Regions from separate parts of the Paenibacillus sp. LT-B23 genome, predicted to be linked through region 2. Evidence: riboswitches for the same ligand, from Rfam matches in the RefSeq annotation. Region 2 holds a riboswitch; each other region holds the start of a gene.
The links. Region 2 has a riboswitch for cyclic di-GMP ahead of ACWXW9_RS01485 (non-ribosomal peptide synthetase). Riboswitches for the same ligand answer to the same signal wherever they lie in the genome.

Region 1: another riboswitch for cyclic di-GMP. It lies ahead of ACWXW9_RS12795 (transglutaminase family protein); the one in region 2 lies ahead of ACWXW9_RS01485 (non-ribosomal peptide synthetase).
Region 3: another riboswitch for cyclic di-GMP. It lies ahead of ACWXW9_RS19080 (glycosyl hydrolase); the one in region 2 lies ahead of ACWXW9_RS01485 (non-ribosomal peptide synthetase).

Annotation. Positions count from the first base shown of each region.
Region 1 is NZ_JBSQBM010000009.1:43,916-47,177, forward strand. It holds gene ACWXW9_RS12790 (collagen binding domain-containing protein) at 1-418, opposite strand, end outside; gene ACWXW9_RS12795 (transglutaminase family protein) at 630-1,427, opposite strand; cyclic di-GMP riboswitch class I at 1,450-1,531, opposite strand; cyclic di-GMP riboswitch class I at 1,573-1,653, opposite strand; gene ACWXW9_RS12800 (AraC family transcriptional regulator) at 1,753-2,640, opposite strand.
Region 2 is NZ_JBSQBM010000001.1:313,591-316,852, forward strand. It holds gene ACWXW9_RS01480 (aldo/keto reductase) at 55-1,065, shown strand; cyclic di-GMP riboswitch class I at 1,808-1,897, shown strand; gene ACWXW9_RS01485 (non-ribosomal peptide synthetase) at 2,029-3,262, shown strand, end outside.
Region 3 is NZ_JBSQBM010000015.1:85,472-88,733, forward strand. It holds gene ACWXW9_RS19075 (sugar phosphate nucleotidyltransferase) at 1-993, shown strand, start outside; cyclic di-GMP riboswitch class I at 1,269-1,349, shown strand; gene ACWXW9_RS19080 (glycosyl hydrolase) at 1,330-2,955, shown strand; gene ACWXW9_RS19085 (hypothetical protein) at 3,005-3,262, shown strand, end outside.

The DNA of each region.
Region 1 (3,262 bases), on a different contig from region 2:
TTTCAAATTGTTCCGGTAAGTTAAAGGTGAAGGTATCGCCTGCTTTATACTGATTGTCAGGAATCTCCCATTCATAGCTCAGCTGGACTGCCGCACCAATGTCCACACGGACGCCGGGATTATCGACAGCATCAATGATATGGCCGGTTTCATCCGTCAAGATCAGCTTGGTTAAAATATTGTCTGCTTGAACTGAGCTGGCTGCTGCCTGAATCATGGGAGCTATGCTGGGAGGTGCCTCTAATGGTTCAGGGTTCGGAATACCGTATACATCTTCCATAACTGTATTCGCAGTATCGCTTACAGCGCTTTCTGGTACAGCCGCGGTCGAAGTGTCTGCGTAAGCCAGCGCTGCACTAAAAAAGCTTTGGAAAATAAGCAATAGCACAATGATCGTTACATTTATTTTTGTTCTCATACTCTTAAGTAAGTCTCCTATTCATCATAATATTATGGAAAGTACCCGGGCGGATTTGGTTCCCCCCTCTTTCTTGTCCCGGAAATAGTATATTCAACATCTTAGTTTTTAAATGACTGACTAGATATACAATACCTTCCTTATCTCAACAATTTCTCAACAAGAATAGAAAAAAGCCCTGATCGCAGTGATCAGGGCTTTCTAAAAAAAATTAATATTGCTTTGTTTTTGTGTATTTGGAGGGTTCTTTGGCCATTGCAAACTTCTGTTTTCCGCTTTTTAGAGCGGCATCTACTGTAGTGTCAACGATAACCCATTGATTGTTGATATTGACTTCATTCCAGGCGTGGTAGGTATTCACATAGGAGGATTCGCCCATAACCAGCTTCGTTGGAACATCCACACTTCGAAGCATGGCGGCGAACAGTGAAGCGTATCCATAGCAAATATCTTTTTGCGAAACTATTGTACGATCAATTTGTGGAAGGTAGTCTGTTGATAGGTTGAAAGGCTGATTGGAATCGTATTTAATATGACTAATGACATACTCGTAAATACGTTTCACCTTTTCATCATCTGTCGTTGCACCCTTGGTTAATTCCTTGGCTTTCCGAATCGCCTGATTCGTATCGCTCCAGTCAATATTTTGAATAGAATTGAGGTATATGGTTTTACTGTCATTCAAATTTAACAGGACCGTTTCTTCACCTATCACTTTATACTGGTTGCCAGTTAGCTGTTCCAATAAACGAATGTTATAATTGCCATTGCCCATTTGAAGAGCGAATGCTTCCTCAGGCTTGCTCGAATTCAGATAATAAGAGTATTTCTCCGCATCCTTGGTAATTACAATCTTGGTTTTGACATTGGAGTTGACAGGATAACGTATACTAACAATACCGTGGTTTACGTTGTTTTGATTCAGCCATGCCTGACTTTCGGCAGCAAATGCTGTCGTATGTAGGGGGATGGATAACAAAAAAACCAAAATAATTAAAAAAGATGACATTTTCCTCATAGAAAAACTTCCTTTCGGCGGCCAGGCTGCCATCTTAAAAAGAAGGCCCTATAGCTTTGCGTCCCTGCCTTTCGACAGGTTTGCTATTATCGTATAAAGTTTTTCAGGAAAAAAAACACGACAAAAAGCCTCTCCAACCGGTAGCTGGCTGCCATCTTAAAAAGAAGGCCCTGTAGCTTTGCGTCCCTGCCTTTCGACAGGTTTGCCATTTATCCTGAACAGTCTATATCTATCATTCTATCAGTTGGACTTCCGATTAGGCAAGCACAATCTCAGATTTTCTCTGTTTTTCGACAAAGTCATCTAATAGATGAGTTTATAGTTTGGTTCGATTCCCCCATTTTTTGCGGAAGGAATGTGGGGTTTCTCCGACATGTTCCTTGAACAGGTTGATAAAATGGCTAGTGTTGGGAATACCTACAAACCGTGCGATATCCACAATGGATTCGTCACTGGTTTTAAGCCAGCCTTGAGCCGCTGTGATGCGGACATTAATGAGATAATCGATAGGAGAAAATCCGATCTGTTTCTTGAAGTTTTTAGCGAGATTGAATTTGTTTAACTCAAACATGTCTGCCAGCGAATCCAGCGTAATTCGTTCACTGTAGGATCGATCCAAATATTGCTGAACCTTGCGTATCTCGGTGATTGTATCCTGGTTTACATACGGATGATCGTAGGGGTGCTGCAAAATATACGTCAGCAACTCACCGATGAGTCTGGATGTCAACAGCTCAGCAGAGAGAGTTCTGTCAGATTGTACGCATAACAGGGAACGCAGCTTGTCCAATATGGTGACTGGATCGTTGAGTGATATTACAGGCTTGTTGTGTTTGGCAAATTGTTCATAGAAATTGCCGATCAGATTGCCGTACACATTTACACTGATAAACTCCCATGCTTCATGACCAGCGGTGCTGTACTGTACGTATTCCTCACAACTAACGAAAAACATATCATGAGGCTTCAATATGTATTTTTTCTCCCGGTACAGTAATTCCCCTTGTCCTGATAACGTAAAAACGAGCAGAAACGAGGTGAGTTCCTTCCGTTCCATGGCATAAGCAGATGTTTTTTCGAAATAACCTATTTCCTGTATATAAAAAAGGGATTGCTTGGCAAAAGCGGAGGGAGTACGTGCAATGACGACTGGATCGCTGCTCCAAGGGGTCCCATTTCCGTTGTTTTTTTGGTCTGTTGTCATGTCCAATTCCTTTACAAAAGAGCAAATTTATCAAGCTAATCACTGTTTGTTTAATAAACAAAATGGTGGTTTACACATGATTTCCTATTAATACGGTTTATTTTATCACATCACATAAATGCATGTAGCGAATAATATTTTGAATTATTTTCCATTCGAATTCAGGTGTACTATTATGGTGAAAACAGCCTCGTTTCCTCCATATTTTTAACTCATTCATCCATATGAAAAAGTTAAATCATGTTGAAAAAATTCGGAGATGCCATGGGTTCAATTCAATTCTGGAATAAAATCCAGGAAAGGATGCTAAAGGTATTCTATGCCCATTCCACCTTCCAACGCACATATCCTTTCGTTTTGAAAAAAATGGGTCTTTGTTCTATCGAAATAGTTCATTAGGCTTATCGTGAAGAAAATTAGATTGGGTCCAATGTTGTGATTTTGTTCACAAATATGTAGGTGCACGAGGGAGATATATGAACTCTTTTTATGCTGATTAGTGTACTGTAAATATATGCAAATCATATGATAAATAACAGCATAAAAGTACAAAATTACACAAAGAGTGTATTCACTTATTTGCGTGATTTTCTGCTCCGGTGTGTTCTAATATAATAGGAAA
Region 2 (3,262 bases):
GTGAAGGCAATCGTTTCACATGAAAACTTTTTTACGGGAGATGATGGAAGGATCGTGGAAGAGAAAACGGTAAGTGTGGCAGGCTCACTGCAATTACGTAAGCTGGGCAACTCGGATTTAAAGCTGTCACCGCTGGGGCTTGGGTGTTGGCAGTTCAGCAATGGAAAAGGGATAGTCGGGAAATTCTGGCCAGTGCTGCGGCGGGAGGATATACGGCAAATCGTTCAGACCAGTTTAGAAGGTGGAGTTAATTGGTTTGATACTGCCGAAGCATACGGTGGCGGACAGTCTGAGCAGCTACTAGCCGGCACGCTGAATGAGATCGGAGGACCGCTCGCGGAACAGGCGAATATCGCTACGAAATGGTGGCCGGCCTTTCGGACCGCAGGCAGTATCACAGCAACGATTGATGAACGTATTCGCCATTTGGATCAACGGACGATTCACCTCTACCAGGTGCATTCGCCTTACTCCTTTGCTTCGGTTGGCGCCGTGATGAATGCGATGGCTAAACTGGTTGGGCAAGGAAAGATTAAATATGTGGGCGTAAGTAACTTTTCCACGCAACAAATACGTGAAGCCGATCGTGTGCTGCGTGAGCACGGCCTTCGCCTAGTTTCGAATCAAGTGAAATACAGCCTGCTTGACCGGAGAATCGAACAGAACGGAATTCTGGACACGGCTAAAGAGCTTGGCGTGGCGATCATCGCATACTCTCCGCTAATGCAGGGGGTCTTAAGTGGAAAATTCCATAATAATCCGTCTCTGGTCAAGTCGATCAAGGGTCCGCGCAAGTGGACGGCGGCATTCCGGGATTCGGGGCTGCGGAGATCAAAGCCACTAATTGAAACATTGGAACAACTGGCTCAACAATATAACGTGACGCCAACCCAGATTGCCCTGAATTGGCTGATTAACGCTCACGGAGAGAACGTATTTGCGATACCTGGGGCTTCAAAAGTACATCATGCCGTGGAAAATGTGAAGGCGATGCAGTTTACCTTGACAGCCGGTGAGATTGAGATGGTTAGCCACGTTTCCAACCAAGTGCTCAGATCAAAGTGATCATGGCTCAAATCGTGGAATATTCCGTTGGAAAATGAACTTCGCTGGTACGCTGTCTAACACCTCCATGACTAGGACGATATTGTCCATGTGCACTCCTTGACGCTTGGTTGACATTAATGCTTCGTTCGCAGGTGGAAGAATGGCATGCTTCTTCCTTGCTAAAGGTTAGGCGCGACATTTCTTGCAAGGACATTCTTTTCTTCGGGGTGCTACGCTTTGTGACTAGACCTTGGATATATCTTCCGCAGTAAGCTTATTTGTTCTTAATCAGTTGTGGAGGGGGTTCCCTCTTGTTTTCCTGGTTTGATTTTGGTTTTATCCTAGAAAATGTTGGAAAAAGCACGTTTTACTCTTCCGAAGTTGCACTCCAACTGTCCTTCACTCCCCGTGTACACTCACGTCGCTATTTTCGGCGAAACATCGAATGCGAGAGAAGCTTTGGAACGTCATTTTTAGGTGGATCACAAATCCATCATTTTAAAAAAAGCTAAGCCGCTAAAGTTGTACAGGTTGTTATCTCTTAATCTTGGGGGATAAGGGAAATTAAGTAAAATGAACTGGAGTTGTCGGATGACAGGAATTTAGTGGCTTGCTGAAGTATTTTAATCAGCACCTAACAACGTATTGTAAAACTATATCAAGGTAAATGCTTTGAAAACTCAAGGTCAGCTCCTACCGAATGTAGGAGGAAGAAGCATAAGAACATGCTCAAAAGATGTAAAAAATATACGAATGTATTTCCCGTTAATCGTAAACACCTCGAAAGTGGTGGACACAAAGCCATGGGTCTAAAGCTGGATTAAACAGCCATGATTGCCAGGTTGCCGAAGGAAACCGGGCGAAGTCTGCTGTCTGTTCCTGTGCTTTTTATATGGGAATAGGCTTCTTTTATTTGTAGCGGAAATGATTTGGGCATACGGAGTAGAACGCATGAAATGTTTAACAACAGGAGGGGATTTTATGCAAACAAGTGTAATAAGTGTCAAGGAGTATCCGTTAAGTTCCTATCAGAAAGATATATGGTTCGAACAGTGCATGTACCCTGGAAAGCCTATTTACAATATCGGTGGGTATGTTGAGGTTAAAGGAAACCTGAATACGGCTATCATTAGGCAGTCCATGCAGTTATTAATCAGGCAAAATGATTCTCTGAGTGCCCGTTTTATTGATAAAAAGGGAGAGCCTTATTTAACATTTTTGCCAGAAGCTGACTATGAAGTTCCGTTTCATGATTTTTCGGTAAAGAAAAATCCAAACTCTTTTTGCATCAACTGGATGAAAAAAGAGTTTTTAAAACCTTTTCAACCAGAGGATTTCTATTTTCAATTTGTTTTGTTGAAAGGTGCCCCGAACACATACTTCATTTTACTTAAAGTTCATCATTTGGTGATCGACGGATGGGGATTTGCTCTCTTAATCAGTCAAATGTTTGACAATTACAATAAATTGGTGCAAGGAATTGGCGAAATGAACAGAACGGTCTATTCCTATGCTGATTTTATTTCCGATAATCAGAATTATCTGAATTCTCCGGCCTTTTTAAAAGATAGGGTGTTCTGGCAGAACAAATATCTGACCATTCCCGAGCCTCTGTTGAGCAGAGGCATGGATATCGATGATGGTGACGGCGATTCCGTTTGGAGTGATCGGCGAACCTTAACTATAAACAAGGCGTTATACAATCAAATGATTGAATTTTGCAAAGAGGAAGGATGCTCGTCATTCCACTATTTTTTAGGCATACTGTTCCTGTATTTCAGCAAGATTTGCAATCGGAACGAAATGGTGATCGGCGTCCCGGTTTTTAATCGGAGCAAAGCAAAATATAAGCAGACTATGGGACATTTCGCCAACGTGCTGCCGCTGCGGATCAGCCCCGAGAAAGATATAAGCTTCAAAGAACTGATTAAGAGCATCAAACGTGAGCTTATGCAATGCTATCGTCATCAGAAAATGTCTTTTGGTGAAATTTACCGGGCGGTTTACGAGAATAGCAATGAGAAAGGCAAACTGTTTGATATATCGCTTTCTTTCGAGGAACAGGAAACGAGAGAAGCATTGATCGGCGCAGCAAGCCGGATTGTAAGTATGCCGCATCATCATGAAAGAAATGCACTCAATCTCCTGATATGGGGACAAGAAGGTGAAGCGGATGTAGCCGTTAATTTTGACTATCAGATACAGGCTTTTGAAA
Region 3 (3,262 bases), on a different contig from region 2:
GCCCAGTTGGAGCATACCCTTCAGGAGAGTGAAGGCAAGCTTGCGTTAATCGGGGTTGTCCCTTCTTATCCTTCTGAGAAATACGGTTACATTATACCGAAAAACGATGCCACACAAGGTAGCACAGGCTACCGTGAAGTGAGCCATTTTCAAGAGAAACCCGACCGGGAGCAGGCGGAGCGTCTGATTGAACGCAATGCTCTATGGAACTGCGGGGTTTTTGCATTCAAATTAGGATATTTGCTTGATATCTTGGCATCCAAAGGATTGCCGCTGAACTATGAAGAAATGCAAAAGCAATATTCTTCTCTGGAAAAAATCAGCTTTGACTACGCGGTAGTCGAGAAGGAGAAGGATATCGTCGTTCTTCCGTATGATGGCTTCTGGAAGGACTTGGGTACCTGGAACACCTTGACGGAAGAAATGTCCCATCAGCAAGTGGGTAGAGGTGTAGTAACAGAGGATTGTGTCAATACGAGCCTCATCAATGAACTGGACATTCCCGTGGCGATTATTGGAACGAATGATCTGATCGTAGCTGCCAGCCCGGATGGCATCCTTGTGACTAATAAGGCGGAAAGTCCGCGCATCAAGGAAGTGCTCAAAGCACACAATCAGCGACCAATGTACGAAGAGCGCCGTTGGGGACATTATCGGGTAGTGGATTATGTAAAGTATGAAGAGGGCAATGAGGTATTGACTAAGCGAATCCGTGTGCTGCAAGGCAAAAATATCAGCTATCAACTTCATTTCAAGCGGAGTGAAATTTGGACCATCATTAGCGGTGAAGCGGAAATTATTTTGAATGAAAAGCTGCACAAGGTGAAGGCTGGTGATGTGGTTCGCATTCCTGAAGGGACGAAGCATAGCATTTTGGCCGTGACTGATGTGGAATTGATCGAGGTACAGACAGGTTCTGAGCTGGTTGAAGAGGATATTGTCCGCTTTTGCATGGATTGGGATGAAATTTCCCGTCACAAGTTTATTTCATAAATATTTCGTAAAGGAGGATTTTGCAAAAATCCACAAAGCGAGGTGTAATCAGGAATATATAGATCGAATTGATTTTATTCGTCTATATATTGTACCCTGGAGCGACTGGAATCGAATTTTGCAAAATCCTGAAAGATGAAAAAAAGACTCATTTATGAAGTTATTTAGCTCAAACTGTCGAAAATACACGAAAATCTGTAAATTCATAAACATGACCTATTAAATTTTGGTAAAAAAAAGTCGATACTTAGGGTAAGAAGGAATCCAAACTCCTTCCACGATAAACGCAGCCCTGTTGAAAGGCAGGTACGCAAAGCTAAAGGGCCTTCCGTAAGGATGGCAGCCTGGCTACCGAAAGGAAGAGCGAGAGTGAGCCCCTATTTTACCCCTGTGTATCGATGGATACGCAGTGTACTCCCCGTTGTTATGCTTTTTTCTTTATTGCCCGTCGGTTTTGGTGAATCTCTATCCGTGGCGAATGCTGCCACATTACAGCCTGTTAATTCGGACGCTTCTGCTGAGGCCCGTGAACTATACAACTATTTGATCAGCATTTCGGGAAAAAAAATGGTCACAGGTCAACATGATTATTTGGAAAGCCCGGATGAATTAAGCAACAAGGTCCAAAAAATCAGTAAGTCATATGCTGGTGTACATGGCTACGAGATGGGAGCCATCTCCGGCCAGTCCGCCACTACGGAGGCAGCACAACGTAAAAATGTCGTCGATAGCGCTATACGTTGGAGTAGAGCTGGCGGCATGGTTACGATGACTTATCATGAACCGCTGCCGGGTAAACCCCTGACTTGGGCCAATGTGCAGGCGAAAGTAAGCCAGGCGGAGTTCAATAAATATGTGACGCCAGGCACTACGCAGTATAATCTTCTCATTGCCGATCTGGATAAGGCCGCTATATCGTTAAAGCAGCTTCGTGATGCGGGTGTTCCGGTATTATGGAGACCTTATCACGAAATGAACGGCGACTGGTTCTGGTGGGGAAACAAGAACAATTTCAATCAGCTATGGAATATCATGTATGACCGTTTTGTAAACACGCATCAACTGAACAATCTGCTGTGGGTATGGAGTCCGAATGCGCCTAGTTCGTACACCGTCCCATATACCCCGAAATATCCGGGGGATGACAAGGTGGATATCTTGGCTGTAGACATTTACAACAATGATTTTAAGCAAAGCCATTATGAAGGACTGCTCGGACTGGCACGGAATAAGCCGATTGCCATTGGGGAACACGGTGAGATGCCGAGTCCCGAGGTCATGCAGGCTCAGCCCAAATGGGTGTATTCCATGACTTGGGGCAAGATGCTGACCGAAAATAACACGACGGATCAGATTCAGGATTATATGAATAATTCGAAGAGCTTGACGCGGGATGACGTGAACAAAGGGTTGGCTGCGATAAAACAACCTGAGGTGGAGTCACCGACCGTACCGGACACGGGGCAAAACGGCTCGACTCCGGCTCCGCCAGTGGTAAGCAAACCAGTCCCGCCTTCCGTTCCGGATATGGTCTATGCGAACGGGCTGCGGGGTGAATATTTTAACAGCATGAATCTGGACGGCACCGCTGTTTTGGTTCGCACAGATAGTAAGCTGGATTATAACTGGCGCGCCGCCTCGCCTGATCCCAAGGTGGAGGCTGATCAATTCTCGGTCCGCTGGACGGGCAAAATCAAGCCGCAATACAGTGAGACCTATACGTTTACCACGATATCTGATGATGGTATTCGTGTATGGATAGACGGCAAGCTGATTATTGATAGTTGGTTCAAACAAAGCTGGACTGAACGCAAGGGCAGCATTACCTTGCAAGCAGGCAAAATAGCGGATTTGAAAGTTGAATATTATGATGAAAAAGGCGACGCAATGGCACGTCTGATGTGGGAAAGTCAGCATGAAGCGAAAGCGGTGATTCCCGGCAACGCTTTGTTTCTTCCTTGATATATACTCTTTCCCCGCCAAAAATTTTGAGGAGAGAGGGTGGAACACAATGATGAAAAAATGGTTGACCCAAAGGTATATAGTAGTATTGGCCGGGCTACTGGGGGTCGCAGCTATAGCGATGATCGCCTGGTTTATTCATACGCCTCCAAAGAGTGAAGAACTTCAGACGGATAAAGTAGCGGCGGCCAGTCCGGTATGGAAGCTCGGTCAGCGGGATGACTCCTCAGCAGAATTTAAGGGTGTAGTCGGTAAGGACAATGTCAATATTTCTGCGGCCTCTACCGAGTCGTCTGCTAAAGGAACA